DNA from 3 places in the Chryseobacterium sp. HR92 genome. Region 3 is predicted to be linked to each of the others. Evidence: riboswitches for the same ligand, from Rfam matches in the RefSeq annotation. Region 3 holds a riboswitch; each other region holds the start of a gene.
What was found. Region 3 has a riboswitch for cobalamin ahead of SFA27_RS21190 (TonB-dependent receptor plug domain-containing protein). Riboswitches for the same ligand answer to the same signal wherever they lie in the genome.
Positions count from the first base shown of each region.

Region 1: linked by a shared signal. The riboswitch ahead of SFA27_RS13130 (hypothetical protein) and the one ahead of SFA27_RS21190 (TonB-dependent receptor plug domain-containing protein) in region 3 are both predicted to bind cobalamin.
Region 2: linked by a shared signal. The riboswitch ahead of metE (5-methyltetrahydropteroyltriglutamate--homocysteine S-methyltransferase) and the one ahead of SFA27_RS21190 (TonB-dependent receptor plug domain-containing protein) in region 3 are both predicted to bind cobalamin.

Region 1 is NZ_CP139139.1:2,895,942-2,906,705, forward strand. Features, by position in the region: gene SFA27_RS13115 (bifunctional 2-methylcitrate dehydratase/aconitate hydratase) at 1-447, opposite strand, end outside; gene prpC (2-methylcitrate synthase) at 548-1,702, opposite strand; gene prpB (methylisocitrate lyase) at 1,705-2,601, opposite strand; gene SFA27_RS13130 (hypothetical protein) at 2,588-2,824, opposite strand; cobalamin riboswitch at 3,058-3,250, opposite strand; gene SFA27_RS13135 (hypothetical protein) at 3,768-4,310, opposite strand; gene SFA27_RS13140 (VOC family protein) at 4,410-4,778, opposite strand; gene SFA27_RS13145 (dihydrofolate reductase family protein) at 4,826-5,419, opposite strand; gene SFA27_RS13150 (alpha/beta fold hydrolase) at 5,453-6,322, opposite strand; gene SFA27_RS13155 (bacteriocin-like protein) at 6,606-6,749, shown strand; gene SFA27_RS13160 (hypothetical protein) at 7,110-8,018, opposite strand; gene SFA27_RS13165 (hypothetical protein) at 8,030-8,878, opposite strand; gene SFA27_RS13170 (hypothetical protein) at 8,889-9,785, opposite strand; tRNA gene SFA27_RS13175 (tRNA-Ser) at 10,346-10,430, opposite strand; gene SFA27_RS13180 (hypothetical protein) at 10,647-10,764, opposite strand, start outside.
Region 2 is NZ_CP139139.1:2,881,193-2,891,956, reverse strand. Features, by position in the region: gene SFA27_RS13100 (enoyl-CoA hydratase/isomerase family protein) at 15-1,112, shown strand; gene mmsB (3-hydroxyisobutyrate dehydrogenase) at 1,220-2,104, shown strand; gene SFA27_RS13090 (enoyl-CoA hydratase/isomerase family protein) at 2,200-2,982, shown strand; gene SFA27_RS13085 (Lrp/AsnC family transcriptional regulator) at 3,073-3,534, opposite strand; cobalamin riboswitch at 3,730-3,914, shown strand; gene metE (5-methyltetrahydropteroyltriglutamate--homocysteine S-methyltransferase) at 4,089-6,392, shown strand; gene SFA27_RS13075 (AraC family transcriptional regulator) at 6,592-7,389, opposite strand; gene SFA27_RS13070 (aldehyde dehydrogenase family protein) at 7,517-8,932, opposite strand; gene SFA27_RS13065 (DUF1062 domain-containing protein) at 9,452-10,099, shown strand; gene SFA27_RS13060 (RNA polymerase sigma factor) at 10,169-10,764, opposite strand, start outside.
Region 3 is NZ_CP139139.1:4,662,350-4,673,113, forward strand. Features, by position in the region: gene SFA27_RS21185 (YncE family protein) at 1-888, opposite strand, end outside; gene SFA27_RS21190 (TonB-dependent receptor plug domain-containing protein) at 885-2,918, opposite strand; cobalamin riboswitch at 3,027-3,213, opposite strand; gene SFA27_RS21195 (transporter) at 3,306-4,253, opposite strand; gene SFA27_RS21200 (cytochrome-c peroxidase) at 4,267-5,316, opposite strand; gene SFA27_RS21205 (MbnP family protein) at 5,309-6,136, opposite strand; gene SFA27_RS21210 (hypothetical protein) at 6,337-6,711, opposite strand; gene SFA27_RS21215 (superoxide dismutase) at 6,716-7,390, opposite strand; gene SFA27_RS21220 (SCO family protein) at 7,580-8,257, opposite strand; gene SFA27_RS21225 (YHS domain-containing protein) at 8,244-8,519, opposite strand; gene SFA27_RS21230 (hypothetical protein) at 8,724-9,086, opposite strand; gene SFA27_RS21235 (heavy metal translocating P-type ATPase) at 9,645-10,764, opposite strand, start outside.

The DNA.
Region 1 (10,764 bases), 1.8 Mb from region 3:
AATCATTGCTTCCAGGACCTGTTTCATTTTTAAAGGTGCTTTTCCATCTGCAATATTTGTTCTGGATAACCAGTCTGCAGTGGCTAAAATTCCTCCAAGATTATCAGAAGGGTGTCCCCATTCTGCAGCCAGCCATGTATCATTGAAATCCAGCCAACGGATGATAGCTCCAATATTGAACGCTGCCTGAATCGGATCCAACTGGAACTGAGTACCCGGTACTTTTGCTCCGTTAGGAACTACCGTTCCTTTTACCACAGGTCCTAAAAGTTTCGTACATGCAGGATAAGTTAATGCTTCCAGACCACAGCCGATCGTATCCAGAAGACAGTAATGAGCAGTCTTCCATGCCAAGTCATTTTTAATTTCGTAGTTTAAGACATAGTCTGCAATGTCTGCTAATACCTGATCGGGTTGTGGTCTTTCGTTTGAGATGTGTGAACTCATTTTTTTATCGTTGAAAAATTTAATTAAATAAAAGTTAAAAGTGGAAAATTGAAAATTGAAAATGAATTATTCCTTTTTCATTTCCACATTCTATGTTCCATTATTTTCGGTCGTTAATGGATACAAATTCTTTGTTTTCGGGCCCTGTATAGTTGGCACTTGGGCGGATAATCTTTCCATCCTGTCTCTGTTCTATGATGTGAGCACTCCATCCTGTCACTCTTGAAATAACAAATAAGGGGGTGAACATCAGAGTAGGAACTCCCATCAGATGATAAGAAACAGCGGAGAACCAGTCCAGATTCGGGAACATTTTCTTTTCTTCCCACATGATCGTTTCCAGTCTTTCAGCAATATCATACAGCAGCATATCTCCTGCTTCTTCGGAAAGTTCTTTAGCCACTTTTTTAATGACTACATTTCTCGGATCTGAAATGGTATACACCGGATGCCCGAATCCGATAATCACTTCTTTATTGGCAATGCGCTGGCGAATATCACTTTCAGCTTCATCCGGAGAATTATAACGGCTCTGGATTTCAAAAGCAACTTCATTAGCACCTCCATGTTTTGGTCCTCTTAAGGCACCAATGGCTCCGGTAATGGCAGAGTAAATGTCAGATCCTGTTCCTGCAATCACACGGCTCGTAAATGTTGAGGCATTAAATTCATGTTCTGCATAAAGGTTTAACGAAATTTCCATTGCTTTTACCCATGACTCTGCGGGTTTCTTCCCGTGTAACAGGTGAAGGAAATGCCCTCCTATTGTATCATCATCAGTTTCTACATCAATTTCTTTTCCATTATGGGTATAATGGTACCAATATAAAAGACCTGAGCTGAAAGATGCCAGTAATTTGTCTGCAATATCTCTTGCTCCCGCCATATTATGGTCATCTTTTTCCGGCTGAATACTTCCGATAGCAGAAACCATAGAACGCATGACATCCATTGGATGGGCTGCAGCAGGAATACTCTTAAGGATATTTCTCACAGAATGAGGCAGTCCTCTCAAAGATTTCAGCTTAGCTTTATAGTTTTTCAATTGTGCTCCGGTAGGCAGCTGGCCATAGATCAAAAGATAGGCTACTTCTTCAAACTGTGCTTTCTCTGCCAGATCCAGAATATCATATCCTCTGTAATGGAGATCGTTTCCACTTTTTCCGACACTGCAAAGCGCAGTATTACCTGCTGCTACCCCTGAAAGCGCAACGCTTTTTTTAGGTTTAAATGTGGGTTCACTGTTATTTGACATTATCAATTATTTTGTTTAAAAAGGTTGTCTAATTTTTGTTCGTAGTCGTAATATCCAATGCTTTGGTAGAGCTCTTCCCTGGTTTGCATGGTATCTAAGACATTGGCCTGGGTTCCTTCTTTGCGAAGATGTTCATATACATTCTGGGCAGCTTTATTGGCAGCACGGAAAGCCGATAGCGGATAAAGAATCAGTTCTACACCTGCATTTTTTAACTCCTCCACCGTGTACATTTTTATCATCCCGAATTCGGTAATATTGGCCAGCACCGGAATTCCCGTAGCTTCAACAAATTTGTGATAAAAGCTTAAGTCAGGAACGGCTTCTGCAAAAATGAAATCTGCTCCCGCTTCCTTGTAAGCGACCGCTCTTTCCAGTGTTTTTTCTAATCCTTCATTGGCAAATGCATCTGTACGGGCACCAATTACAAAATTTTCATCGGTACGGGCATCTGCCGCAGCTTTCAATCTGTCTACCATTTCTTCTTTGGTTACCACTTCTTTTCCCGGTCGGTGTCCACAGCGTTTTGCTCCTACCTGATCTTCAATATGCAGAGCCGCAGCCCCGGCTTTAATCAGTGACTTTACGGTTCTTGCAACATTGAATGCTGAAGGCCCAAATCCGGTGTCAACATCTACCATTAATGGTACTTCGCAGACATTCGTGATACGCTGAACATCTATCAATACATCTTCCAGCGTGGTAATTCCTAAATCAGGAACCCCCAAAGAACCGGCAGCAACACCACCTCCTGAAAGGTAAATTGCATTGAAACCTGTCTGCTGTGCTAATAACGCATGATTGGCATTAATGGTACCAACAATCTGAAGCGGACTTTCTTTTCGCATGGCCTCCCGGAATTTCATGCCGGGAGACTTCAAACTTTCACTTGTAGTCATTATAATATTTATTGTTTAGTTGAAATTTGTTTACAGAAGACCATGAACAGGCACAACAGCAGCCACCATCATTCCATGTGATGGTAAAAAGGAGATCAAAAGGAAGCTGATTGATGTTAATCGTTTTTTGTAATCCGGAATTCGGAATCATTATCTCCATGCAAGCCTGTTTATTTCCAAGTCTGCTGCTTCTGCATAAATAATCGAAATCGAATGGGTACATTTTTTAACTTTTTATATTGATTAAATCTTCATAAAAAGTTCCTGGCAAACTTCACAATGTTTGTAAGAAAGAAAAATATGGAAAAGGAAAATACGATGAATACACGATAATGAAAGAGCATACTACCCCACTACTTATTTGCATCACAAAAATAACATGAGCTGACAAAATATATTGATCCCACTGTTATCCATATCGTATCATACCTGACTATAAGCTTCAGACCGCGAAAGCATCGTCAATTCGAAATAGGCAGGTCTCCTGACTTGTAACAGTTTTTATCGCCCTTCCCATATAACCAGGTATACAGTGGACCTTTATTTGATAAAAACCTTGATGTTACTTACAGTTGCGCGACAGTTCGTGATTTGCACACGATTCCCTTTTAAGACACAGCTAAGTGTAACCAGTTTCGGTTGATAAAGAAGATGTTAAGAACTCCTTGGTGGTAAATATAGGTATTTTATAAAAACGTGAAAGATATTTTATGCAAACAATAACTATTTATCTATAACCCATTGATTTTGTTGTTATTAAAAATACACTTTTCATCCAATAGGCATTATAATTTAGATGATTATGCTTGTTTTTTGTTACTAAATCCCTAAGATATGAGACGAAAAAATCAAACAAGTTTAAAGAAACCGCTTATTTACTATTGTTTTTCATCCTGTGATTAAAGTGTTTTTTTGAATTGTTTTTTTAAGGATAGTGGATCTTTATCTTTTGATATTAAATGATCTTTTTTATATCTTTTTTAGCCAGAAATTTTAATCTTTATTCTTCAATCCATTTTCTGAAAGCAACTGTGTTGCTTTGTAATCAGAGGAGTTTCAGTACTTTTTTTGGAATGGATCATTTTATACAGCCGGGTATCATTCAATACATTGAAAAAATCCGCCAAAAAGTGACGGATTTTATAGTATTTGAGATTCTGTTAAAATTAATTTGCGGCCGGATCAATCAGTCCTGTAGTAAGACTTAAAAATTTCAGCAGATTTTTATGGTCAAAAAGCAAGGTTGCATAATGTTTCCCTTTCTTAAAAACCAGTTTTGAACCTCCTGGAAATTCACTGCCTGCATCAAGTTTCTGCGTTTTAGCATTGTATTTACTGAACTTAGTTTTGCTGTCCTGCAGTGTGCTTTTATTCATAATAAGGCCAAATGGAAGCCCTTCTACCACTACAGGTTTATTCTCTGAAATGGTAAAAAACATTTCATTAACAGCATTATTTCCTCCCAAGCTGCAGTACAACTCCAAACCTGTTTTTGTAGGCCATTTTGCATATTTTTCCTCATTGGCATCTTCATAAAACATAGTTTTCACATTCAATGCTTTTGAGATTTTATCGGGAGTTTGTGGAAAAATAAATTCTGTATTTTTATCCAATAAGGAGTTGAGAACTGCTGTTTTCTGTGAAAATGCAGTGATACTTATCAGCTGAAAAAAGAGGGTTAAGATGAAAGTTAGTGGTTTCGTCTTCATGGATTGTTTAAAATTTTAATGATTTGAAAGTTAAAGGTATTAAAATTTTGATTAAAACCACATTTTAAGCAATTTTCCACACCTTCTTTCTGTCTTTTGCTATTTTCTTTCTTGTACATTAAACACGGTGCCAGCAGGATCTGTAATCCAGTGCATATTTTCAGGAAGCTCTTCAATCTCATCACAGGTTTCTACTCCGTTCGATTGGAGGTATTCTGTAGCTTTTTCTACATCAGGAACCGTCAGCTGTAACCAGGTTTCAGAATGGGTGTAATTATCTACACAGTCTAACCAGATGATATTATTCCCGAATTTTACCTCATGGGTTCTGGAAACAGTTGGATTATTAATCGGTTTTTCTTCAACATTCAGATGTAAAATATCCCTGTAAAAAGCTACCGTTTTTTCATATTTATTTTTTGGAATTTTTATGGCAATATTTATTCCTGCTTCAAATTTTGTATCCATATTGTAGGTTTAACAGTTGTAAAAAATAAAATTAATTAAGACATTATTTACACTTCAACATTCCCTGTTACAATTTCTCCGGAACGTCTGTAATTCGCTATAATGACTCCTTTTGATGTTACATGGCTTTCCGTCAGAACAAAAGCAGCCGGAACCGAATTATCATCAAACAGCTTTTTCCCTCGGCCAAGGATCAACGGATATATTTTTAGGCGAAGTTCATCTACAAGATCATGTTTCAACAACAGATGAATCAGTTCGCTACTGCCCCAAATCTGAATATCAGCACCTTCCGATTGTTTAAGTTTCCGGATATCATCCAGGTTTTTGAGAAAAAAGGTATTCTTCCAATCCGAATGTTCCATGGTTTGAGACAGAACATACTTGTTTCCTTCATTGATTCCCGGCCAAAATTCAGCATGCTGAGGCCAGTACGATGAAAAAATATCAAATGTTTTTCTTCCAAGGAGATAATCAGTCTGTTTCATTTCTTCCTGCATGATTTCACCGAAAAGTTCATCACCATATGATACAGTCCATCCGCCATATTTAAAATTTCCGGATGTATCTTCTTCAGGGCCGCCAGGTGCCTGCATAACACCATCCATTGTAATCATTGATAAGACAATTATTTTTCTCATTATATTCAATTTTATAAATGATATTCTATCTGATTATTGTAAAAAACTATTCAGGTAATTCAGAATTGTTGCGGTTTGCATCATCAGGCTGACATGGCTTTGCCCCGGAACAATTGCCAGTTGGGATTTGGGCATAGGCCCCATATCTGCAGACACTCCACCGCCTAATAATTTATAAGTTTTTGCCAGCTCGGTTTTATCTAAACCATCATTATCTCCAGCAATAATTAAAACAGGCGCTGAAATTTTAGAAATATTATCATCACCCAGGTCGAATGGTTGTCCGGCAGTAGCTATCATCTGCTCCAGAAATTTTGTCCATTTTGTTTTATCGGGCGCTACGGCATCATAAGCGGTATGCATAGGGCTGTTCATGAAGAGCTCAGGTTTCATCCCTTTAAATGCACTATTAACTTCAGGCAGCCAGCCGCTATTTTTATAAGTTGAAGAAATAATGACCAGCTTATTCAGTCTTTGCGGGCTCTGTATTGCCAGCTGATAAGCGATTGCCCCGCCAAAGCTATATCCTGCTATATCTGCCTTATCAATTTTAAGATAGTCCATGACCTTTGTCACATCATTCGCCAGATCAGTATGTGATAATTTCCGTTCTGAAAACGGAGTATGTCCATGTCCCTGTAATTCAACAGCGATTACTTTTCTGTTTTTTGACAGTTCCGGGATCAACTCGCCCCAATTCATATCAATCGTCATGAAGGCACCATGCAGCAATACAATGGGCTTTCCTTTGCCATAGACCTCGTAGTAAACTTTGATACCATTAACAGGTGCATAGCCACTTTCAGATGGTTTCACTTTTTGCCCGTAAACCTGTGATGCAATAGCGATAACAGTAAAAATCAGTAATGACTTCAGGGTTGAGAATTTGAATACACTTTTCATAATATTGTCGGATTTGGTAGTTAAACTTTTAACCAAAATTAGCAAGTCATTATGAAATTCCACTTGTCACAAGACAAGATTTTTCTTAAACGAAATCAGTTCTTATACATTCTGTTTAATAGGGTGTTTTCGCACTTTTAAACATATCAGATTTTACACAATTTCAGAAAGTTTAAGGTAAAATATAAAATAATAGCGCGATTGAAGATAAATATTTTCACAATAATTCAACAAAAATTGATAAAAATTTATTAATTTCGGATAGAACTAAACCTAAAATATTATGAAAAATTTAAAGAAAATCGAAAGACAGGAATTGAAAACAATTAAGGGTGGTATTGACTGCAGAGGCGGACAGATTTGTTTAATCGGCGGAAAGTGGCAATGCATGCCATATGACGGATGTGGTGGTGGAAACCAGCCTTAAGTTTTAATTTAATTATCTGGCTATGAAAAATTCTAAAAAAATTTCAAGAGATCAGTTGAAGAGTATTAATGGCGGAGCAATGAGCTGTTCCGAAGCATGCTGTCCTCCTCCGGGAATAAAGAGATGTCCCTGGGTGATTTGCATAGCACCATGTGAGATATTAAGCTAAAACATTGTATTCTCCAAAATAAAGACCTGTAATTCGTATGAATTGCAGGTTTCTATTTTAAATTCTCTATGTCTTTTTTTTTCAAGACTATATTTTTAATGTAAATTTATTCTTCATTCAAAAAAGTCTCCTCAATCAGATTGGGAGACTTAAAAATTACAATTAGATTGTTCAAACCTATTGAAATATCTTTACTGTTCAACTATTGTAAGCGCATTGTAAGCCCCACTTCCTGAGACATCGAATTGGCTGATTGTACCATCAAATGCTACTGTAATCCATGTAAAAGGTCTTAATTTGCTGCCTTTATTCAGGTATACACTTACTGTACAGGCTGAACCTACGGGTACTGCATTGGGACTTGCTCCGGTATCAGAAGCATATCCATTATTTGTTTTGATTCTTTGTGTAATGGTGCCGGCAGAATCTCTCACTTCCCAAATTGCTTCAGTTTGATTATTGGCCCCGGTATTAACCTGGCTGGATTGTAATGCAAATGTAAAAGTTGCAAAATAAACGCCATCACGCGGTGCTGTAAATTCACCTGTAGCCGGGTCGAAATTTGAGGTTGGAACTCCTGAATCAGAGTCTAATTTTTCAGTCCAGTTCGTTAAATAAGAAGATCTTCTTTGAACTACGCCGGATTTGGTTCCTATTTCTGAGGGAGCAGCACTTTCAAATACATAGGTATCCTGAGTTGTTTTACTTGCCATTACTATAATACGCGGCTTCCCTTTAGGAAAAAAACTGACCCAATTTGAACCGTCGGAAAATTCTAAATATCCTTTTACCCCAATGGCAGGACTTGCAATATATCGTAATGCTCCAGCCCCGGCTTGAGCAGCAGTCTTCGCTGTATTTCCAATAGCAACAGAACTATTGGTTCCACCACGCAAATCCAGAGCTACCTTGGGATTGGCAACCATAACACCTGCCCTTCCCGAACTATTAATTATAATATTCCCGGCATCCGTCTTAACTTCAAGAGGATTAGAAGGATTGGATACTCCTATTCCTATTTGACCGCTTACATATGTTACTTTCAGTGACAAAACAATAACAGCACTGATCAATTTTTTTATTCTATTTTTTCGTCCCATTATCATGTATTTTATAATTCACTAATACTTAAATTATTTAATTTGCTGTCATTTAAAGTATTTCGGGCACTGCCTATATTATGCCTGATGCTAAATTTTATAGTATTATCTTTTTTAAGGTTGAAAATAGCATTGCAATTACCACTTATGTAATTACTTACTGTACCAGCCTGAAAAGCAGGATAAGAATTTATTGTTTTAAATACAGGAATGTTATCTGTACTTTGATTGCTTTCTATTGCAGTTTCTATAAAGGTATTTTTAGGGATATTTCCATTAGCCAGCGTGATGTTGAAAGAAACCAGATAAAAACCATCACGAGGAGCTTTAAAAATTCCTGTGGAAGGATCAAAGTCTCCAGTAGCACCAGCACCTAAATCAACTGTTTCTGTCCAATCTGTAATAACCGTCGAAGCTGCACTTGGAATACTTTGTGCAGAGCCTTTACTGGCATTTACTAGTGCTTTGGTTGGAGCAGTAAGTGGCAATGCAATCCATTGTTCCCCGTCAGAATATTCTAAAAATCCACCGTTATTGTAGCGTATGGCACCTCCTCCCGCTGCAGAAGGGCTCTGTGTATTATTGCCTAAGCCAATAATTCCCTGGTCAGATGAAGACCTCAGATCAACTTTAGTAACCGGATTTAAAAGTCCAAAGCCAACCTGACCTTGTGGTGTAATCACAACATCATTAGATATTTTTGTTGCATCGGGTGCAGAGCCGTTATCTTTTCCCGCATCTATATGTAAAGGTTGTGCAGGCGTAGGAGTGAAAAACCCTATTTGTGCTGTTGTTTTAGTTGCAGAAAAAAATAAAATACAAGCAAATAGTTTATAAGTTATAATGATCTTCTTTTTCATAATCTATATCTTAATGTTCTATTATGGTTAAATTGTTAAATCCATCATCTGGATTTGCAGGATTAGAAGAATCAGTTGTAACCCTTAGCGGAATAGCGCCTGAGGTTAGATTTTGGTATAGTCTGGCACTTACCTTAGTCCCTGCAGTAAGCGTGAGGGTAACGGTACTTGATCCTCCAGCCTGCGTTGAACGTGTAGAATTTGCATCATCAGATGTGCCTGTCATAGACTGGCCGAAAGTTTTATATACACTGGCAAGAACAGTGTTTGTAGTAGGATTATAAAATTGCGATTCAACTCTGGAACCATCACTAATAACAGCTCCGTTAAAATTGAATGTTAATAAAAAAGTATACGTCCCATTTCGGGGAGCTGTAAACTCGCCAGAGCTTGGATCAAAACTATTGCTCATGTCACGTACCTCGTTCCAATTAATAATGGTTGTTGCAGAAGCAGAAGGTATAGATTGGCTTACGATTTTACGAACAACGATTACAGCCTTTTGAGGGGCAATATAAGCTTTGTGCCATACAGCGCCATCAGAGACTTCAATTTTTGCTCCTACCGGTATACTGTTTACATCATATCGTGTAGCACCCGCACCTGCTGCTACTGCAGACATCGTTGTGGTTCCTAAACCAAGAGCATTTTCATTTCCTGCAGATCTGATATCTAGCTGAACCTGAGGATTAAGCACTCCAGCACCAATGAATCCTGTTGTTTTGTTTACAATAACATCATTAGAAACTTGTATTGCCGTTGGTGTTCCCGAAGCAGGATTATCCTTAGCTCCATCTACATGTAAAATACCTTGTGGATTATTTGTACCAATCCCTATTTGCCCATTCAGTATATTGATAAGGAGGCAACAAGGCAGCATCAGTGTTTTATGTATTTTTTTTCTCATATTCTCATTTAAAAATTTGAGGTGATAGAGGTTGTTAATCCTCGCTCACAACTCAATGATAAGATTAAACAGCCTTTCATAAGTTATTTTAATCATTTATAAACCGGATTTCAAAATGAAAATAATATCTTCAACAAAACGTACATTTATTACATGAATCATCCATGTGGGTTTAATAATGTAGCAGCCTATCAATAAAAATGTTGTGTTTGAGGGATTAGGCAAATGTGTTTTTAGAATCTTGTTTTCATTGATGTAAACATCAGGTCAATAATAATTTTTTGCAAAATTGTTGATTTTTCGCAATCAGACAAAGCATACCCTATCGATAGATTTCGATATATCAATAGATATTTTATAAGTTTAAGATTCTTAAAGGATTTTAGTATTACTACTATTCGGATATTTTCAAAAAAAGAAAATGGTCAGGTTAATCTTTTGTCAGGTCGTAAATAGATCATTTTCAGATTATGATTATTTAGCACTTTGAATACCTACATAAAAACAAAAAAAGCTGTAAAATATTTTACAGCTTTTGTACTATTTAATTTAATAGTCTGCGGAGAGTGAGGGATTCGAACCCCCGGACCTGTTACAGTCAACAGTTTTCAAGACTGCCGCAATCGACCACTCTGCCAACTCTCCTTCAACTCCGGTTATACCGTTGTTTTCAGTGGTGCAAATATAGAAAGTTTTTTATTACTGACAAAATATTTTTTGAAGAAAATTTATATTTCTATGTCTTTCAACAAAATTCTATTTTTCCAGGCTGTTAAATCAGAATCATTAACAACTCAACTTCAATTATTTACCCTTTAACAAAGGTATTCAGCCTTCATCGATATTTTTTAATGCATATTTTTAACCGTAATAATATTCGGTAGTAACATCTCCGCTAAAAGCCGGATGCACGTCCTGTTTCTGCATATTCAGTTCAAATAATCTTTCACCATTTTTATTTCCTCCCCGTATTTTCAAA
Region 2 (10,764 bases), 1.8 Mb from region 3:
TTTAATTAAATACCATGAGTGTAATTATAACAGAAATAAAAAATAACGTCGGAATTATTACCCTGAACTCCGAAAAAACGCTCAATTCGCTGTCATTGGAAATGATAGAAGAACTGAAAGTTGTTTTGGAAAACTGGAAAACTTCCGGTGAAGTAGCCTGTATATTCCTTCAGGGAGCTGGTGAAAAAGCTTTATGTGCAGGTGGTGATGTAAGAAAATTACATGATGCTATTATTGCACAGCGTACAACAGACGGTACAAAAGTGCCACAAGACTGTTTCGACTTCTTCTCAAAAGAATACCAGGTAGATTATATGATTCATACTTACCCAAAACCTGTTATCGTTTGGGGACACGGAATTGTAATGGGAGGTGGAATTGGTCTGATGGTGGGTGCTTCACACCGTATCGTTACTGAAAGAAGTAAGCTGGCAATGCCTGAAATTACAATTGGATTGTATCCTGATGTAGGGGGAACCTGGTTTTTGAATAAAATGCCTTCTGCCTATGGTATCTATTTAGGATTAACAGGCGCAAGGCTGGATGGAGCAGATTGTAAATTTTTAGGACTTGCAGATTATTATATAGAATCCTCCTCAAAAGAAGCTGTTCTCAATGCCCTTCAACAGGCAGACTGGAGCGGAACATCTCATAAAACCGTATCCCATATCCTTGAGAATATTTCAAAAGAAGTCCTTATTCCTCAGTCTCAGGCAGCATTGCATGAGTCTTTTATCAAGCAGTTTGAAGAAGTCAACTCTCTGGAAGATTTCAGAAAAATATTGATCAGCCACAATGATAAAGATGAATGGGTGAATAATGGAGTGAAAAGCTTTGAAGCCGGATCTCCAAGTTCGGCACACATTATTTTCAGGCAGCTGAAACAAGGTAAAGGTTTAAGTCTTGAGGAAGTTTTTCAATCTGAACTGAATCTGTCATGCCAGTGCTGTATCCACCCTGATTTTGCAGAAGGAGTAAGAGCATTATTAGTCGACAAAGATATGTCTCCAAAATGGCATCCCGCAACATTGGATGACATTACGGAAGAATGGGTAGATTCTTACTTTAAAGAATTGAAAATGGAAAATGAAAAGCTGAGAATGGAGATCTAAGTATTAGAAATGAAGTTTTTACATTCTTTTTTCAACATCTGATAATAGCATTTTTCCATCAATAGAGAACATTGAACTATCAACCTTAAACTTTAAATCAAGAAATTATGTCAAATATAGCATTCATAGGATTAGGAAATATGGGCGGGCCTATGGCCGTTAACCTGATCAAAAAAGGCCATCATGTTGTGGGTTTTGACCTTTCGGAAGAAGCTCTAAAAATATTGGTGTCAGAGGGAGGACAGGCTGCCGAATCTGCTGTATTAGCATCTAAGGATGCTGATGTAGTGATCTCAATGCTGCCTTCAGGAAAACACGTAGCTGACCTTTATTCAGAAGAGTTTATAAACAGTCTGAAACCAAACACATTATTGATTGACAGCAGCACTATTGATGCGGTTACAGCACGTACAGTTGCTGAACTTGCTGCTTCAAAAGGCTGCAGAATGATAGATGCCCCCGTTTCAGGAGGAACTGCAGGAGCTCAGGCGGGTACATTAACCTTTATTGTGGGTGGTAAACAGGAAGATTATGAAAAAGCCAGACCGATACTTAAGTGTATGGGACAGAATATATTCCATGCCGGAGAATCCGGAGCGGGACAGGTTGCTAAAATCTGTAATAATATGCTGCTGGCCATTCATATGATCGGAACTTCAGAAGCTATCAATCTGGGCGTAAAACATGGTCTTAACCCTCAGACTTTAAGCGAAATTATGCAGAAAAGCTCCGGGAAAAACTGGTCTCTAGATGTGTATAATCCTTATCCGGGAGTGATGGAAAATGCTCCGGCTTCCCGTAATTATTCCGGTGGTTTTGCCGTAGACCTGATGACAAAAGATTTGGGTCTTGCTGCAGAAGCCGGACTGGAAACCAAAACATCCACACCTCTCGGCAATACCGCATTGAATTTATACAGAATGTGGAGCGAATCCGGAAACGGAAAAACAGACTTTTCAAGTATTATCCAATTTCTAAATAGAGACCTTTAAAAATTTGAATAGAAGATAAAAACCTCTCTATGACCACTTTTCAATAATTTTCAACTATCAACTATCAACTATCAACTATCAACTATCAATTAAAAATGACTTTCGAAACATTACTATATCAACAAAACGGGCACATCGGAACACTGAGGATTAACCGTCCGCAGGCATTAAATGCTTTGAATAAACAGGTTTTACAGGAACTGAAATCATTTGCCAGCCAGATAAGATCAGATAAAAATATCAGAGTGTTAATTATTACAGGTTCCGGTGAAAAAGCTTTTGTTGCAGGGGCGGATATTAAAGCAATGCAGCAAATGACTCCCGCAGAAGCAGAGACTTTTTCAATTGCTGCACAAGCTTCTTTTAATGCGATCGAAGAACTTCCTTTTGCGGTGATAGCCGCTGTAAATGGTTTTGCATTGGGAGGAGGTTGTGAACTCGCTTTATCCTGTGATATTATTCTGGCCAGCGGGAAAGCAAAATTTGGACTCCCTGAAGTAACATTAGGATTATTGCCTTGTTTTGGCGGAACCCAGCGTCTTCCAAGAGCTATTGGATTATACAAAGCAAGAGAAATGGTTTTCTCCGGAGAATTTTATTCCGCAGAAGCCTGTAAAGATTTTGGTTTTGTCAATCATGTTTTTGCTCCCGAAGAATTACTGAACGAAGCCCAAAAACTGGCAGAAAAAATTGCTGCAAGAGGACCTGTAGCTGTGGCAAAAGCGAAACAATCTTTAAATACAGGATTTGAACTGCATATCACAGACGGATTACAGCAGGAAGCCGCCTTATTCGGAGAATTGTTTACAACACAAGATCACAATGAAGGCATTGGGGCATTTATAGAAAAACGAAACCCGGACTTTAAAGGAAGCTAATGGGAATGGAAAATTGAGAATTAAAACTAGGATGGCTTAACATAATAAATCGTTAGGTATCATGCTTAATTTTTTAATTCTCAATTTTTATTAGATGGTGATTCCATGATTGTTTTTCACTTCAGCCATGACAAACGTACTGTGGGTACTCCCGATAGAATCTACAGATCCAAGTTTGTTAAACACAAAATCCTGGTAATGTTTCATATCCCGTACCTGAACTTTCAAAAGGAAATCAAAATCTCCGGAAATATTGTAACATTCCGCAACTTCTTCAATTTCTAAAATTTCTTTCACAAAATCATACCCCACAGATCTGTCGTGAATTTTTAGCTTAATCTGACAGAAAACCGTAAAGCTGCGGTTGAGCTTTTCAGCATCAAGAACAGCCGCATACCTTTTCACAAATCCTTCCTGTTCCAATCTTTTTACCCTTTCAAAAACCGGTGAAGTAGAGAGGTTCACTTCCTTTGCAAGCTCTTTAACGGTCAGTTTTGCATTTTTCTGGAGCAGCCTGAGCAGCTGTACATCCTTATCATCGAGTTGTTCCACAGAATATTATTCTTTTAGATTATAAAAACAGTCAAATTTAAAGAATTGTATGCTTTTATTAATGTTTTTAAAAGTTTATTTTGCTTAATTAATTGACTTTAATTGTATGTTTATTCTGTATTGTTAATTTTACACAAAATTAAAAACTTTTACTGATGACCATTGTTAGAGGTAAAAGTACAGTTCTTTAGAGATACTTCATCAAACAGGAAAGGTTTTACTTAACGTAGACTAATAGGGAATCGTGTGAGAATCACGAGCTGTCGCGCAACTGTAAGTAACACCGAAGGTTTCTGTCCTTGTATATCCACTGCCAAAATCGGGAAGGATGACGGAAACTGTTACAAGTCAGGAGACCTGCCTTTACTGAATTGACAATGCTTTCGCGGTCTGAAGCTTTTGGGTCATACAGATGATATATCGGATTCATGTGTTTTTTCTTTATGGGAAATGCACAATCTGTTATATCATGATTCCAGAAATTTTTATCCGTTAAAACATTCCGAAGCATTTTAAAAAGACTTTACCATTAAGTTTAATTAAAAAGTAAAAAAATGCAAACTCACATTCTGGGCTATCCGCGTATTGGTAGCAAAAGAGAACTCAAAAAAGCCTGCGAGCAATATTGGTCAGGTAAAATCCTTTTGGAAGAACTTCTGAATACAGGCAGAAATATCTGTAACCAAAACTGGAACATTCAGAAAGAAGCGGGAATAGATCTTATTCCTTGTAATGATTTTTCATACTATGATCAGGTATTGGACATGAGCCTTGTGGTAGGGGCGATTCCTGCACGTTACCATGAAGTAGTGCTTAAAAAGAACAACTCTGAACTGGATCTTTATTTTGCAATGGCAAGAGGATATCAGAAAGATGGACTAGATATTACTGCAATGGAAATGACAAAATGGTTCGATACCAATTATCATTATATCGTTCCCGAGTTTTATAAAAACCAGCAGTTTAAACTGAGCTCAGATAAAATTTTTAATGAATTTGCAGGAGCAAAACAGGCAGGAATCAATGCAAAACCTGTAATTATCGGACTGGTTTCTTATCTGTTATTAGGAAAAGAGAAAGAAGAAGGATTTGATAAACTGGATCTGGCTGCAAACCTTCTTCCCGTATATATAGAGATCTTAACTAAACTTCAGGAGCAGGGCGCAGAGTGGATTCAGTTTGATGAACCTTTTTTAGCATTGGATTTAACGGAGAAAGCAAAAGAAACCTATCATTTTGTGTACGCCGAAATAAGAAAACGTTTCCCGAAACTGAAATTTATGGTGGCCACTTATTTTGAAGGATTAAATGATAATGGATTACTTGCTGTATCACTTCCTGTAAATGTATTACATATTGATCTTGTGAGAAATCCTGAACAATTAGACGATATTCTGAATATTGTTCCGGAAAGTTTAAGTCTTTCATTGGGAGTGGTTGACGGAAGAAATATCTGGAAAAATGATTTTGAAAAGTCTTTATATTTCATCAATAAAGCAATTGAGAAATTAGGATCAGAAAGGATTTTGATTGCTCCTTCCTCTTCATTGCTTCATTCGCCATGTGATCTGGATTTTGAAACCAGTCTTAACCCGGAAATTAAAAACTGGCTGGCTTTTGCCAAACAGAAAGTGACAGAAGTTGTAACGCTTAAAGAACTGGTATCCGGAACAGAAAATGAACAGATTCTTGCTTCTTTTGAAGAAAATAAAAAAGCAATTGCAAGCAGAAAAACATCCTCGCTTATTCATAATGATGAGGTGAAGCAAAGAGCAAATGCTGTCACTGAAAAAGATACACAAAGGATAAATACTTTTAAAATCCGTAAAGAAGAACAGCAGAAAGTACTACAGCTTCCTTTATTCCCAACGACTACGATCGGATCATTTCCACAGACAACGGAGGTAAGAAGCTGGAGAGCAAAATTCAAGAAAGGAGAGCTGACAGCAGAACAGTATGATACATTACTGAAGGAGGAAACCCAAAGAACGATTAACTGGCAGGAAGACATCGGAATAGATGTATTGGTTCACGGGGAATTTGAACGTAACGATATGGTGGAATATTTCGGGGAACAGCTGGAAGGTTTTGTATTCACAAAAAATGGCTGGGTACAGAGCTATGGAAGCCGTTGTGTAAAACCTCCTGTGATCTTCGGTGATGTTTCCCGTCCGACACCAATGACGGTATATTGGTCTCAATATGCACAATCCCAGACTGAAAAATGGGTAAAAGGAATGCTTACGGGTCCGGTTACTATTTTACAATGGTCATTTGTGCGTGATGATCAGCCTCGTTCCGAGACATGTAAACAGATTGCTCTGGCCATCCGTGATGAGGTTGTGGATCTTGAAAAAGCAGGAATCAGAATTATTCAGATTGATGAGCCTGCGATAAGAGAAGGGCTTCCATTACGAAAAACAGATTGGCAGAACTATCTGAAATGGGCCGTAGAAGCTTTCAGAATTTCAGCAAGCGGAGTGGAAGATGCCACCCAGATTCATACCCATATGTGTTATTCAGAATTCAATGATATTATTGAAAACATTGCCGATATGGATGCAGACGTGATTACCATAGAATGTTCCCGTTCTCAGATGGAGCTGCTGAATGCTTTCGCAAATTTCAGATATCCGAATGAAATTGGTCCCGGAGTATATGATATTCATTCCCCAAGGGTTCCGTCAAAAGAAGAAATGATTGAACTGCTGAGAAAAGCCCAAAACGTGATCCCGGCCAGCCAGCTTTGGGTAAATCCCGACTGCGGACTGAAAACAAGGCATTGGGAAGAAACCGAAAAAGCTTTGATAGCAATGGTAGCCGCAGCTAAAGAAGCTTCCGTAGAATATGCACTTTAAAATAGTTTAAAATAATTAGATACAATTTCTCAGATCGTGCCATGATATTCATGGCACGATTTATTATAGTAACCCTTTAAAACATTGCTCTATGTTCCTGAAAGTTTGAAAAGTGATATGAAAGTGAAAATTATTACAATAGCTGTTATCATCCTGGTGATTCTCGCTTTCAGATACTTTTTTTTAGATGAAGTTTAGGTTATTTTGCCTGTAATGAACTCGGTGGATAACCAAACTGTTTTTTAAATGCAAAGGAGAAATGGGATAAATTTTCAAACCCGAGATCCAGATAAATATCAGAAACCGATCTTCCTTTTTGGGTAAGCAGAAAATGTGCTTCCTTTAGCCGTCGAAGCTGCAGCCATTGTCTTGGAGGAATACCAAAAATCTTTTGAAAATCTCTTTTAAACGCAGACAGACTTCTCCCGGTTAGATAAGCAAAACGTTCCACATTGACATTGAAATGAAAATTTTTGTTCATAAATGTTTCAATATCTATTTTATAAGGCTCTGAGAAATCAAATAAAATATCTTTAAGGCCCGGATCATTGCTCAGCATCAGAAGTAAAGCTTCTTTCTGTTTGAGACGCAGAAGTTCTGTAGAAGCAGGAAGTTCTTCATAAGCCAGTAAAGAATACATAAAAGAAGTTAACGCCTTTTGATCCGGTTTTATAAAGGCCGGAGTATTGTCCTTCTTTTCTGCCTGATATCCATACTCACGGCTGAAATCACGTAAAATAGCTTCATCAAAATAGATGGTTACTGTTCTTATCTCACCATTTTTAGGAGGATATTTAGCAAATTTCAAAAGACGGTTTTTCCTTGCGGAATAAAGCTCTCCTTCCTTGAACATCGTTTTTGTAATCCCGTCATTCAGTTCCATTTCCCCGGAAAGCACCAGTCCCAGGCTGTGGATCCGTGCAAATTGTTCTCCTTCCCTGAATTCTGAAAAGTGACAGGAGTAATTGATAGGTAAAGGAATATTATTTTCGCTCATAGCTCAGACGGGTATTTCTTGATCGATTCTTTTTTCAAACTTACAAAACTTTTTTAGTACCACTGATGGATTACATATTGTTTAAATCCTCAAAGCCTGCTATTCATAGACTTTGAGGATTGCAATATCAGGCAAGAATTGTTTTAGGTTCCAGATAAGCTTCCAATCCGAATACCCCATACTCACGGCCGATACCGCTTTGTTTGAAGCCACCGAAAGGAGCATAAGGATCATGTGAAAACCCATTGATACAAATTCTTCCGGCATCAATCTGTGCGGCAATACGTTCTGCATGCTCTTTATCGGAAGAACTGATGTAAGCTGCGAGACCGTAAGTAGTGTCATTGGCAATGGAAACAGCTTCCTCTTCATTAGTATAAGGAATAATAGACAGCACAGGCCCGAAAATCTCCTCCTGAGCGATACGCATATCATTACGGACATTGGTAAAAATGGTTGCTTTTACAAAATTACCGTTTTCAAGACCTTCCGGCTTTCCTTCACCACCTGCAAGCAGAGTAGCACCTTCTTCCTGTCCCAGGCGGATGTAGCTTTGTACTCTTTCAAACTGCTTGGTGCTTACCATAGGCCCTACAAGAGTATCTTCTTCATCAGGATTTCCTACTTTTACTTGTTCTGCAGCTTTTTTAGCCAGTTCATTCACTTTATCCAATCGGTTTTTGGGAACAAGCAGACGGGTAGGAGCGATACATGCTTGTCCGTTGTTCATATACGCTCCGAAAACAGCCATGGGAATAGCTTTTTCCAGATCGGCATCTTCAAGGATGATATTAGGTGATTTTCCTCCAAGTTCAAGCGTTACTCTTTTCATAGTATCTACGGCTCCTTTGGCAATAGCTTTTCCCGTAAGGGTGGACCCAGTGAAAGAAATTTTGGCGATGTCCGGATGCTGCGTAATTTCTGCGCCTACTACATTTCCTAATCCGTTTACAATATTGAATATTCCTGCAGGTAAACCGGCTTCATGGAAACATTCAGTAAGCAGCTGGGTTTGTGCAGCACTCATTTCACTTGGTTTGATAACGGCAGTACATCCCGCTGCAATAGCGGTAGCCAGTTTGTTGCAGATGAAACTGTTGCTGGCATTCCATGGAGTAATGATTCCTACCACTCCCAAAGATTCAAAACGTACCTTAGAATGTCCTACAGTTTTTTCAAAATCATAAGATTCTAAAGTCGTAATGGTTGTTGTAAAGGCTGAAATGGCATTTTGAACACTCATTCTGCAGAACTGCAGGGTTCCTCCATATTCATTTACCATCACAGAAACCAGCTCATCCTCCCGTTTGCTCACAGCTTCATGTAGTTTTTTAAGTAAACTGATACGTTCTTCTTTTGTTGTTTTTGAAAAGGTTGAAAAAGCTTTCTTCGCTGCGGCGATGGCTATTCGGGTATCTTCTTCATTCCCAAGAACGACTTCTCCGGTTTTTTGATTGGTCGTAGGGTTGATAAGGTCAAATGTTTCTGTTCCATTCGGTGTAACAAATTCACCGTTGATGTAAATTTTATTAATCTGTTTCATTTTGATGATTTTAATACCACAAAGTTCGTCACAAACAGAAAAGACAGGTTTGCTGTAAGGTTCAATTTTTATTTGTTGTATGGCTCATTTTAGAGACTGATTTCTATGGGAAATACAAACTGTTTGTTATCTTTTTTGAATTAATAGGAAAAAATGATTTGTTCTTCCCTGAAATTGATTACTTTTATCATAACCAAGTAAATAGGTCGTTTTGAGAACAACACTTAAACTTATTACTGCTTAGTATCAGTCTTCGTAACCACAGGCTGATCGTTCTTTCGTTTGGGTAATTCTACCCAAACAGGTTTTCATTTCATCATATTATTACTGTATTGCCTGCAAAGGGCAGCTATATCTGTTGTTTTTAGTCTTATCATTATGATTTTCAAAGACTGAATACAGATTACAATTATACCTTAAGAATAGTCTTTGGGTAAGTCTCAGATGTATCAACCTTCTTGTAATGCGTGAATAATATGGAAAAAATCCAACAAAGAATAACAAGCACGATTATAAGTAATGAGTACAACACATATTTGGGAGGTAAAAGCGAAAAATACTCCCTTACTAAAAAAGAAATGCAATCATTGTAGCAGCGACAGGTTTTACTGCAGCGATAAATTCAGACTGAATGCTCAAAAAAAGAATATTGATATATGGTTGATTTACCGATGTATAAAATGCAGCAACACCTATAACATGACTGTTTTTTCAAGAATAAGAACAGAATCTGTCAGTAAAGAACTGTTTAATAAATTTTCAGAAAATAATACGGAAATTGCCTGGGAATATGCTTTCTCACAGGAAATAAGACGGAAAAATAATGTAGAAGCAGATATGGAAAGTGTAGAATATGAAATCCTGTACAATACCATCTCTGTTGAAGATCTGATCAGGATGGACAGTGAAATGATTTCGTTTCAAATACAATGTTCTTTTGATTTTAACGTAAGAGTTTCCACTGTTATCAGGACATGTTTAGGTCTTTCATCATCTAAATTGAATCTTCTGCTTGATTCAGATACAGTTTATTTTAACGGAAAGCCTTTACAAAAGAAATACAAGATTAAAAACAGTGATATCATTAATATCAACAGGCAAGAGCTTATCAACATTTATCTTATTGGGAAAGAGAGCTTATTTCTCAATATTGTAAATGATAAATAATAAAAAAAGAGGCTGTCTCAAGAGTCAAATTATTTGACTCTTGAGACAGCCTCTTTTGTATGTTGAAATTTACTTTGTTTCTTTTAAAAGATTGATCTGTTTCTGTAACGTCTGTTTTTCCGGCTTTGATTTGGTCAGACGGATCGCTTCTTCAAAATGAGGAATTGCTTTATCAGGATGGTTTTCAGAATATAAATATCCCAGTAATCCATGATAATACCCGTTACCGGTGAGATTAAGCTTTTCAACTTCTGTGGCAGCTATCTCTTTTCCGTACACTTTGGAAAAAGCAAAAGCCCTGTTTAAGGCAGTAACCGGAGAGTATTCAATGATAACAAGCTGATTGTACAGGTTTAAAATATGCGGCCATTTATCTTTGGCAGATGAAGTATGCCAATACGCAATACCTGCTTCCAGATGATATTTTGAAACGGAAGTAGTATTGGTCTCACAGGCTTCTATGAGGTAATAATTACCTTTTTCTATCAAAGTTGTATCCCATAATGTTTCGTCCTGTTCATCAAAAAGAATGGCTTCACCTTGTTCATTGGTTCTTGCATCAAGTCTTGAACTCTGAAAACACATCAGGGCCAGCAGTGCATTGGTCTTTGGAATATTGGTAAATGGGTTATCGGTAAGGATCAGGGTAAGTCTTATGGCTTCCA
Region 3 (10,764 bases):
ACTCTTTTTATAGCTGTGGGTATTGTAATTGAATTCATTGCCGTAGAAATAAAGTTTATCATTAACGATTGTCATTTCACTTACAGCAAGGTGGAAATCTTTTTTAACCATTCCCGTTGCTGCATCTATAAGATATAAACTGGAAGGAACATTATAGTAATCTCCTCTTGAACTCACATACAGATCACCATAATTGTCTTTTTTAATGTGGTGAAGATTGATCGCAACATTTAATTTTTTAAGTTCTGTGAAAGTGTTCAGATCAATTACGGAAACAGTATTATCGTAATCGGGAGCTTTATATCCTCCGGAATTGGCCACAAATAATGTATTCCCTACAATTTCCATTTCTTCAGGCTGATATCCCACTACCACTTCACGCTGAATGGAAAGAGAAGCTGTGTCAATTTCCACTACTTTTCCTTTTGGTGCTTTTGGGTTTATTGCTACAGGACCGGCATAACTGCTGGCATAAGCTTTCCCGTCTTTGAAGGCCAAATATCTGCAGTTTTGCAAAGGAATAGAAGTAATACGCTTTGCTGTTTTTGCGTCCAATACTTCAATTTTATTGGAAACATTGACAACGATGTACAGCTTGCTGCCGTAGACTTTAATATCATTTCCTACATCTCCCAGCTCTTTCACCACATTCGGGTTAATCTCAGCATAGATATTCCGGTAGTAGGTTCCTTTGGTATAATCAAAAAAGTCCAGCGTACATTTGTTGCTTCCCATATTTCCTTCATTCAGCATATAGAAACCTTTTATTGCCGTATTTTCTGATGGAAGTCCTTCTACCACTTCCTGGCGGACAATGATATCATCTGTACGGCATGAAGTAAGAAAAGCTAATACAAGAAATAAAAAATAAAAGTTTAGTTTTCTCATAGGGTGAAGTTTAGAATAAGTTTAAAGTTTCTTCCGGGCATCGGATAATTGATTACTACGTCATAGTATTGATTGAAGATATTATTCATCTCCAGGCTTACTTTAAATTGATGATTGGCCCAGTTGAATTTTTTCTGAACAGACAGATCATGAGTATACCAGGGCTGTACATAATTGTATTGAATGTTGTCCTGATTCACATCATACCTTTCTCCAACGTACATCGCGCTGTAATTGAAGCTCCAGTCTTTATAATCTGCCATCAGACTGAAAGACCCGCTATGCCAGGGCGTATAGGGAATCTGATTACGATAAAAAGTATCCTCCGGGTCAGTCATATCTCTTGCACTTTGATAGGTATAAGAAAGCAGCGGTCTGAGGATTACTTTTCCCAGCTGAAATTCTGTCTGTACATTCACGTCAGCACCTATGATTTCAACCATTCCAAGGTTCATCATCAGCCAGCGGAACATGCTTCCGTTTGGAGCTGCTACAATTTTATCCTGTACTTTGTTGTAGTAACCGTCTACTTTAGCATAAAAGGTCTTAAAGAGACGGTTGTTATAATTCTTCTGATAGGTAAATCCTACATCATACTGATTAGTAAACTCCGGTTTCAGGTAAGTATTGCCGATATTGGTATAATATAAATCATTGAAGGTTGGAAGTCGGAAAATCCTTTTATAGAAAGCTCTGAGGGTAAGCTCAGGAATTTTTTCAGGCTGATAGCTCATAAATACGGCAGGCGTCCACTCTCTGCTGTCTCCGGGTCTTTTGTTTTTTCTTACTTCTTCAAAAGTAAAAGTTCCTAAAAGGCTTCCCAGGATTTTGAACCTGTTCCATTGATATGTTGTTGCCAATGCTACCAATGTGGTGTAACGTGTAGGATAAGAAAAGTTATCCAGATTGGCATCCAGATTATTATACTGAAAATCTCCACTCAGGCTGACATCCCAATTGGGAGTAATAGAATAGATATTGGATGAGGAAAGATAAAGCTCTCGTTGGATATAAGTATTATCGGTATGAATAATGGATTGCGAACGAACTGTGTCCATAAAATGGGTATAATCGTAAGCGAATTTTGCTTTCAATTGGGTTTCAAACTTGGGAAACAGTTTTTTTCTCAGATTGGCCTGTACAAAATAATTTTCATCAGAAAGTCTCGCTCCTCTTCCTCCGAAACGTCCATTCACAATAGGTGCCGGCATTCCACGGTCTGAAATATAACCATAACCACGGATATTCCAGCTTCCGTTATTTAAAATTCCGTTGAAAGACGTTTCAAAACGCTTTGCTTTGATATCTGAATCCTGTCTCTTAGCAATGGTATCATAAGCCTGCTGGCCGTCAGGATATTTCTTGGCATATCGAAATCTGTAAATTCCGTCACTCTGCATAAATTCTCCACTGAAGCTGGCGGAAATTCTGTCTGAAATTTTCTGTTCCAATCGGAATGACGGATTAAAAAGATCAATGGAGGCACTTTTTGCTCTTATAACGAGATTGGTTTTTCTTGTTCCTTTAAATACAGGTGTTTTTGGCTGTAAATAGATAGATCCCGAAGACCCGAAGTCTTTTGCCGGTTGAAAAATCTCACTTTTCTGTCCGTTGTATAATGATATTTCTTCCAGATCGTCCAAAGAATATCTTCCCAGGTCAACAAGTCCGTTTTGGGCATTTCCCAGTTGAATTCCATCATAGAAAACCCCTACATGCTGGCTTCCCATGCTACGGATATTAATGGTTTTCAAACCACCCAATCCTCCATAGTCTTTGATCTGCACTCCGGAAAAATACCGCAGGGCATCTGCTACGGAATGACTGTTCAGCCTTTCCAGCTGCTCGCCCTGCAGGGTTTGCGCCGGAAGAATTTCTTTGAAATTTTTCTTGTAAAGGCTGATCACCTTGATGGATTCTTCCCGAACACTGTCTTTTTTCTTGATTTGAGAGGACAAAAGTTGAGATGTTATCACCAGTATTGTGAAAACAGCTTTATGAATTGCAGAAGTAGTTAGTTTTGCTGCCATTAGCTCATTTAGGATAATGATGACGCTAATGGATGTAAGAATACAACGACAAAGCACAGCTGTCACTGCACAGAATCATTGATGTCCTAAGCTTTATTCCACGAAAGCGTCAAACGATTATTTTCTGGCAGGTCTTCTGACTTACTCCATTTTTGAAATCCTTCCCATTAAAAAAACAGTGGATATATTCTTCAAAAACTTTGGTGCGGAGCTTACAGCAGCGGGTCTGTTCCGGATTTTCACCGGATTCCCTTTTAAGAGCTTTTTATGGCTCACCAAATTTCGGCAAAGATAAAGAATTATTCCTAACCCCCAATTAAAATCATGATTCATAAACAATTAAAGCTCCCGAAGGAGCTTTAACATCATTTCATAGAGGGCACCATCTTAAATTCCAATATTCAGGAAAACACTGAATCTTGATTTTGCTTCAATATCTCCTCCTGCCAGATGAGTATACATGGGAAGCATAAGTTCACTTCCCAGACTCAACTTTTTATAAGAGGCCTCAAATCCCAGTTTTCCGTACAAAGCACTTCCTGCAGTATTGGGCAAGGCTTCATCGAATTGTTTATTCTGGGCATAGACCTCTCCCTGAACTCCCGTTTTTATAGAAAAAATAGATTTTTTATTTCCTGCAACCTGATAAAATCCCGTCGCTGCATAGTTCCATTGGTTCCCAAAACGGTAATTTTTCTTATTCTCAGTTTTGATCGTGTAATCTGTATTAACCAATACAGCTACTTTATTTTTCTGAAATTTATAATTCAAAGCCGCCTGATAATCCCAGCTTCCGGTTCCCAACTGAAAACTTGGATTAACACCGGACGCTCCTTTTTCATCAAATTTCCCCAAAGGTATTTTTACTCCTAAACCTCCGCTCAGATGGTGGAAATTATCTTTAGAGCTCATCAGCTGGTAAATCCCCATTAGGTTCAGATCTCCGATTCCATTGATTTTGATATCTCCCTGCATTGTTTTCTTTTCATGGAAATGAAAGGGCAGGCTTGCATATACGCTCAGTTTTTTAGTCAGTGGAATTTTCTCCCAAAGCTGCAGCGTATTGAAATACTGATCCTGGGTAAGGTCTTTTACAAATAAATTTTCTTTGGCTTTATAATGCTGAGCAAAGTATTTGATTCCGATAAACTGTGGATTCAATAAAGACTCAAAGCCGGAAGATCCGTTTCCTGCTGCACAGCCGCACGCATCACAATCATCATCAAAATCGAATCTGCTAAAGGTATTCGGATCAATATAAGCACTGTCTCTAATAATCTTTGCCTGATACTGACTAAACAGGATCAAACTTACTATCACTATAATCTTCTTCATGTTTTCTATAAAATTATTCTGCAAATTTTGGATTGGATATAAAACTTTTATCCGATAATGTTTTCAGGAACGCAATGATTGATTGTTTTTCCTGACTATTCATAGCAATTCCCACATGACCATTCTGTTTTAATTGTGGATCAAGGTTGGGATTATCTTCCACCTGATCCGAGTAGAAATTGAGTACCGCCTCTAAGGTGTAAAATCTTCCATCATGCATATAAGGTGCAGTATATTCTACATTTCTTAAACTCGGAACACGGAATTTCATCCAATCTACCTGATTAAGGCTAACTCTGTAACGTCCCGCATCCTTAAATTCTGTATTGTAATACATTCCCGTATTTCTGAAGCTTTCATCAGTAAACAGTTCTCCGCTATGGCAGGAAGCACATTTCTGTCCAAACAAAGCTATTCCCTGAGATTCTGCTGAAGTCAGCTGTTCCTTTCCCTGTTTGAATCTGTCGTATTTTGAATCCGCAGAGATCAGTGAAGCCATAAACTGCGACAATGCTTTCAGAATTCTTTCTCCTGTAATGGTTTCATCTCCATAAGCTTCTCTGAACAGTTTTTTATACTTCTGGTCATCTTTTATCTTTGAAATAGCTTCCGGTATGGAGCTGTCCATTTCATTCACATCTGTAATTGGGCTGATCGGTTGTTCATTCAAATTATGAATCACCCCATCCCACATATACCTTTTCAAAAAAGCCATGTTCTGAATGGGTGGAGCATTCCTGATTCCTATTCTGTCATCCACACCATGACTTACAGTATGACCGTGATGGGTAAAGGCATTTTCCTGGATATGACAGAAGCCGCATGAAATGGTATTGTTCCGGGAAAGCCTTCCTTCATAGAATAATTTTCGTCCCAGTTCTACTCCATTTTTGGTTACCGGATTCATCGTTTTATCAAAAGTCATTTCCGGAAAATAAGAAGGAAACTGCAGATTGTATGCTTCATCTTTTTCCAGTGGCTGCATCACCTCATCAGAACAGGAAACACAGCTTAACATGAATACAAGCAGCACCAATAATGTCTTAATAAAAAAATTAATCATTGTGAACGTGATCTACTTTAAACATTTTTGTAAGGTTATTGGTAACATCTACCAGGTGCTGATTGGAACCCATCAGCATATCATTGCCTGTGGCAAGCGTAAGTGCTTTATCTCCGCTCAGAAACTGGTTCAGATCTGCCAGAATATGAACAGAAGGACGAATTTGCCCTGTCACTCTTGCTGTAGTAGGAAGATTCAATGTGATTTCACGGTATAGATCAGCCTGCTCATTAGCTGTAACATTTCCCATATTTCCGGTATGGTTCATAAATTCTTTTGAAGGAGCATCATTACCATATTTACCTTCAAGTTTTACAAAAACATAACCGGCAGCCCATGACCATGTCATTCCTTTCTGCTTGGCTTTTGTCCAGAATTCAGCTTGTCCGTCCTGCCCAAGTAAATACGCTTTCTGGCTCACTCCCAATCCGAATTTTATTTTTTTATAATTATTTTTCGGGATGCCATCCAGATTAAGGTATATAATTCCGGCTACAGCATCTGCCTGATCTACAATAAAAGCGCCTTTATCTGGATTGTTTTCATTGTATTTAAATTCGTTTCCGTTTTCGTCTATCAGTGTGACATTACTGATTATATATTTCAAAGCGGAAAAATTATGTTTCTGTCCGTTGGAAGAAGTCTGGACAGTTTGGTTCAAAACAATATCTCCTACATTATTAAATCCGTTTTCAAATTTGATCTGAAGTTTTCCAGGTGTTGTATCCTGTGGATCATCATCTCTGCTGCTTTCGCAGGCTACAAAAGAGAATAAAGTAAAGGCAATAAAGAATAGTGATAAAAATTTATAAATTTTCATTGTTGATTTTTTAAGTTGAATGCAATTTGAATGTGTTATTTTGAATGTGAAAACATTCTTTTTTTACCACAAAAGGCATAAAAGTTCTTACACTTAAGTTATATTAAGTGATAAGTTTTATTCGCAATAAGAACACTTAAGCTTTTTAAAAATCTTTGACTTTTAATTGCTATAAGCTTTTGTGGTTAGATAGCTATAATTTAACTTAAAAAAACCGGCGGTTTGAAAATATGGGTAAGAAACAGAAAAGAATAATCTGTTTTGTAGGTAAAATTGGAATTGAAAAACGATCGTTTTTCAGCAGTTATGATCTCTGCTGTTTCAGGCAGGATATAGATATCAAGGATTTTCTGTCCTGAGTTTTTTATTTTCTGAAAGGGTGAAGATTGTGAATCATTGGTTTTGGCCAGTTCTTTACTCAGGTAACATTTTCCATTACAGTGAATCTCCGGTCTGCTTTTATTAATACAGAGGACTTTAATGATATAATCATAATTTACAGCATACTCTACCATAGGTACTAAAGGTCTTAGCACCATATAAAAAGTAAAAAGTATGCTGTAAAATAATTTCATCAGACTATTTCTTGCTTAAAGCTTCGTCATATCTTCTGCTGATCTCTTTCCAGTTGGTAACGTTCCAGATCGCGGTAAGATAATCTGCTCTTTTATTCTGATATTTTAAATAATAAGCATGCTCCCAGACATCAATCCCGAAAATAGGAGTTCCTTTCTCTTCTACAACATCCATCAATGGGTTGTCCTGGTTAGGAGTAGAGGAAACAAACAATTTTCCATCTTTTCCTACAGAAAGCCAGGCCCATCCTGATCCGAAACGGTCTGCTCCGGCTTTGCTCATTTTCTCTTTAAAAGCATCCATGCTCCCGAAAGTTTCAGTAATCGCTTTTGCTAATTTTGCAGAAGGCTGCGTGTTTTTCTGAGGCGTAAGAACAGTCCAGAACAGTTCATGGTTGTAATGTCCTCCTGCGTTATTTCTTACTGCAGCTGGCAGCTTTGAAACATTGGATAGAATCTGGAACAAAGTTTCTTTTTCCTGCGGAGTTCCTGTAATAGCCTTATTCAGGTTGGCCACATACGCAGCAGCATGTTTTGAATAATGAATTTCCATCGTTTGGGCATCAATATTTCCTTCCAAAGCATTATAAGCATATGGCAAAGGCGTCTGCTTAAACTGAGCCATAGTAAACTGGGCCGCGAAAACTGCACTTAAAGCAGCTATTTTCAAAATCTTCATAATGTTTTTGTTTATGGTTGAACAATGTTTTTTTGTTAAGCAGGAAGATGGGAGATCGAAGCTGGAAGTAATTAATGTCATAACATAAAATTCTTCAGTATTTATCTGCTTTTACAGCGATCTCAAAAACCACCAGAGCTTTATCATCCGGAATAACTTCCAGCCTCTAGCTTCCCTCTCCCAGCTTCCTTATTTCAATAATTTCTTAATATCCTCAATCAGGATTTCTCTGTCAGGGTGATATTTACCAGTCAGCATTGGCGTTTTGCCTTCCGGATCTTCGTAATTCAATCCTGAATAATATAAGATTGGCATATTTTCTTTGTTGTATCTGCACCGGATATTTCCGTCCTGATCTACCAGAGCAATCATTCCGCTGTGGTTCAGGCTTTCCCCTTCATCTTCTTTATCGCCAACGTAGATATTAAATTTATCAGCAAGATCACCAATGTAGGTACGGTCTCCGGTCAGGAAATGCCAGTTCGGAGATTTTGCGCCTATCCTTTGAGCATGTTCTTTCAATGCTGTAGGGGTATCATTTTCCGGATCAATACTGATGGAGATAATACCAAAGTCCGGATCATTGATCTGATTCTGAATCGCCTTCATATTGGTATTCATCACTGGGCATATGGTAGGGCATTTGCTGAAGAAAAATTCTACGAGATATACCTTTCCCAACATATCTTTATTGGTAATTTTTTTGCTGTTCTGATCTGTCAGTTCAAAATCAGGAACCTTCATCACAGTATAAAGGTTCTTTTTAAAATACCCCATTCCTACCCCTATTCCCAAGAAAAGCAATGCAAATAAAGCAATGGGTATGATCACTTTACTCTTATTATTGGGCTTTTTATTTTTGGGCATATTTCTCAGGACTTTTTTTGAATTCATGTTTGCAGGATACACTGCAAAAACCATACGTTTTATTTTTATATACAGCGGTATCTTTAATCGATCCTGCAGTTTTCATGTGACAAATCGGATCTTCTTCATTCACTACCTGTACATTTTCTATCTTCTTTCCGGAAGAATCCATGTGGCTTGCATGCTTTACCTTAGGTGTTTCCTTGGCACACGACAGTAATGATATTGACAGCATAGCGGCCAAAATAATTGGAGATTTCATTTTAATATTAAATTGAAATTAATAATGTTAAATATAATTATGACACAATACATAAGTCTGAAAAACATAGAATTCCTCAAAAGAATCAGTGTATCTCTAACTGCGTACAATTGTTCATTTTAATTGTAGAATATGTCCTTAATGACTTATTGACGAAAGTTTCAGAAACCTTCATTCAACTAAAAACATAGTTTTTAATAAAAATTAAGCCAACGGAGGATGGAATATTCTGGAAAAGTATTCTGAAGAATGCGAATTAAAATAACTTGAATCAGGAATTTCAGAAAGTGATTCCGAATTCAAATGAGAAGAGAAAGAAAGTATATCATGAGAAATAAAAACATCTAATCCTGCAATCTTTATTGTTTGAGAGCTATTGGATTGTTTTTCTGTTTTTGCCAGTTCTTTTTCCACGTAGCATTTTCCCTTACAGGTTGATTGTGGTACATTTCTGTTCTCACAAAGGTTTTTCACAATATAATCATAATTCACGGCATAATTTACCAATGGCAAAACGGGACGTACTGCAACGGTAAAAATGATGAATATGGAAATAAATAACCTCAACGATTTTGTTCTCTGTTACAAATATACTACTTCAAAACTGTTTTATGCATGATTTATGATGAATGTCATTGTGATTATATACTGTTACCTACAAAAATTACAAAACTGTGCCTGTCATCGGAATAATATTATCCCGAACTTTGAGTAAACTTTAGACCTAAATAAAATTTAGTTCTTTATATACAATTTAATCTTGTTGATAAAAGCTTTGCTGATGTTTTTGGCAGAGCTTTTTATTTTTTTTAAATGTCTTGTTTTGTTGGAAATCGCAAAGACGAAAATTTCTTTTTGTTGGTTGATTTATCTCTCTAAATTCAAGAGATTTGTTTTTATAGAGATTCCTGCGGAATGACAAACTGAGTGTATCATTTTTATACTAATTGTAATTATCAGTCATAGTTTAGACAGAAAGTAAAGACAGTCTGTTTATGAATCCGTAGGCGTCTCAATAGCATATGGAATGACTGGCATGATACGTATTCTTTAAAAACAAAAGCCCTGCTGAAATTCAGCAGAGCTTTTATTGAATATAATTGAGTTGTGTTTATTATTTGCTTCTTAAAATTTCATTCTCTGAATTCTTACAGCATTTAAAATAGCCAGCAACGCTACTCCTACATCGGCAAACACCGCTTCCCACATGGTTGCCAGCCCGCCGGCTCCCAGGATAAGAACAACAGCTTTTACAGCAAAAGCAAGAATAATATTCTGCCAAACTATTTTTTTCGTTTGTTTTCCGATGTTGATCGCCATTGGAATTTTGCTTGGTTTATCATCCTGAATCACAACATCAGCTGTTTCAATGGTAGCATCACTTCCCAGGCCTCCCATCGCAATTCCTACATCACTTAAAGCAACTACTGGAGCATCATTCACTCCGTCTCCTACGAAAGCTACGGTCTGGTTTTTAGCCTTGATTTCCTTAACCTTATTTACTTTATCCTCTGGCAACAGATCTCCGAATGCATTATCAATTCCCAGCTGATCCGCAACATATTTCACAACGGTACTTTTATCACCGCTCAGCATCGTAGCCTTTACGTTCATTTTATGCAGGTTGTCTACTGTTTCTTTGGCGTCTGCTTTTATACTGTCTGCAATGGTGATATAACCTGCAAATTTTTTATCATAAGCTACTGCAATCACTGTATATACAATATTGGCATGGTTAAGATCATAAGTGATGTTGAATTTATCCATCATCTTAAAGTTCCCTACCAGAAGCTCTTTTCCGTTAATGGTTGCTTTCAGTCCGTGGCCTGCAATTTCTTCTACATTTTCTAAAGGAATGGCGTGATTGATATCTCCTACATAATTGTGAATGGCTGTTGCCACCGGGTGGGTACTTTTACTTTCAAGAGCATTGACCATCTGAAGGATTTCTTCTTTGCTAAATTCAGGGCTTATGCTTACCTCCTGAACTTTGAATACACCTTCTGTCATAGTTCCTGTTTTGTCCATTACTACATTCTGAATCTCTGCAATGCTGTCCAGGAAATTACTTCCTTTGAATAAAATCCCGTTTCGGCTTGCTGCACCAATTCCCCCGAAATATCCTAACGGAATTGAGATCACAAGGGCACAAGGGCAAGAAATCACAAGGAATATCAATGCTCTGTACAGCCAGTCTCTGAACTGATAGTCGTTCACAAAGAAATATGGCAGCAAACAGATTCCT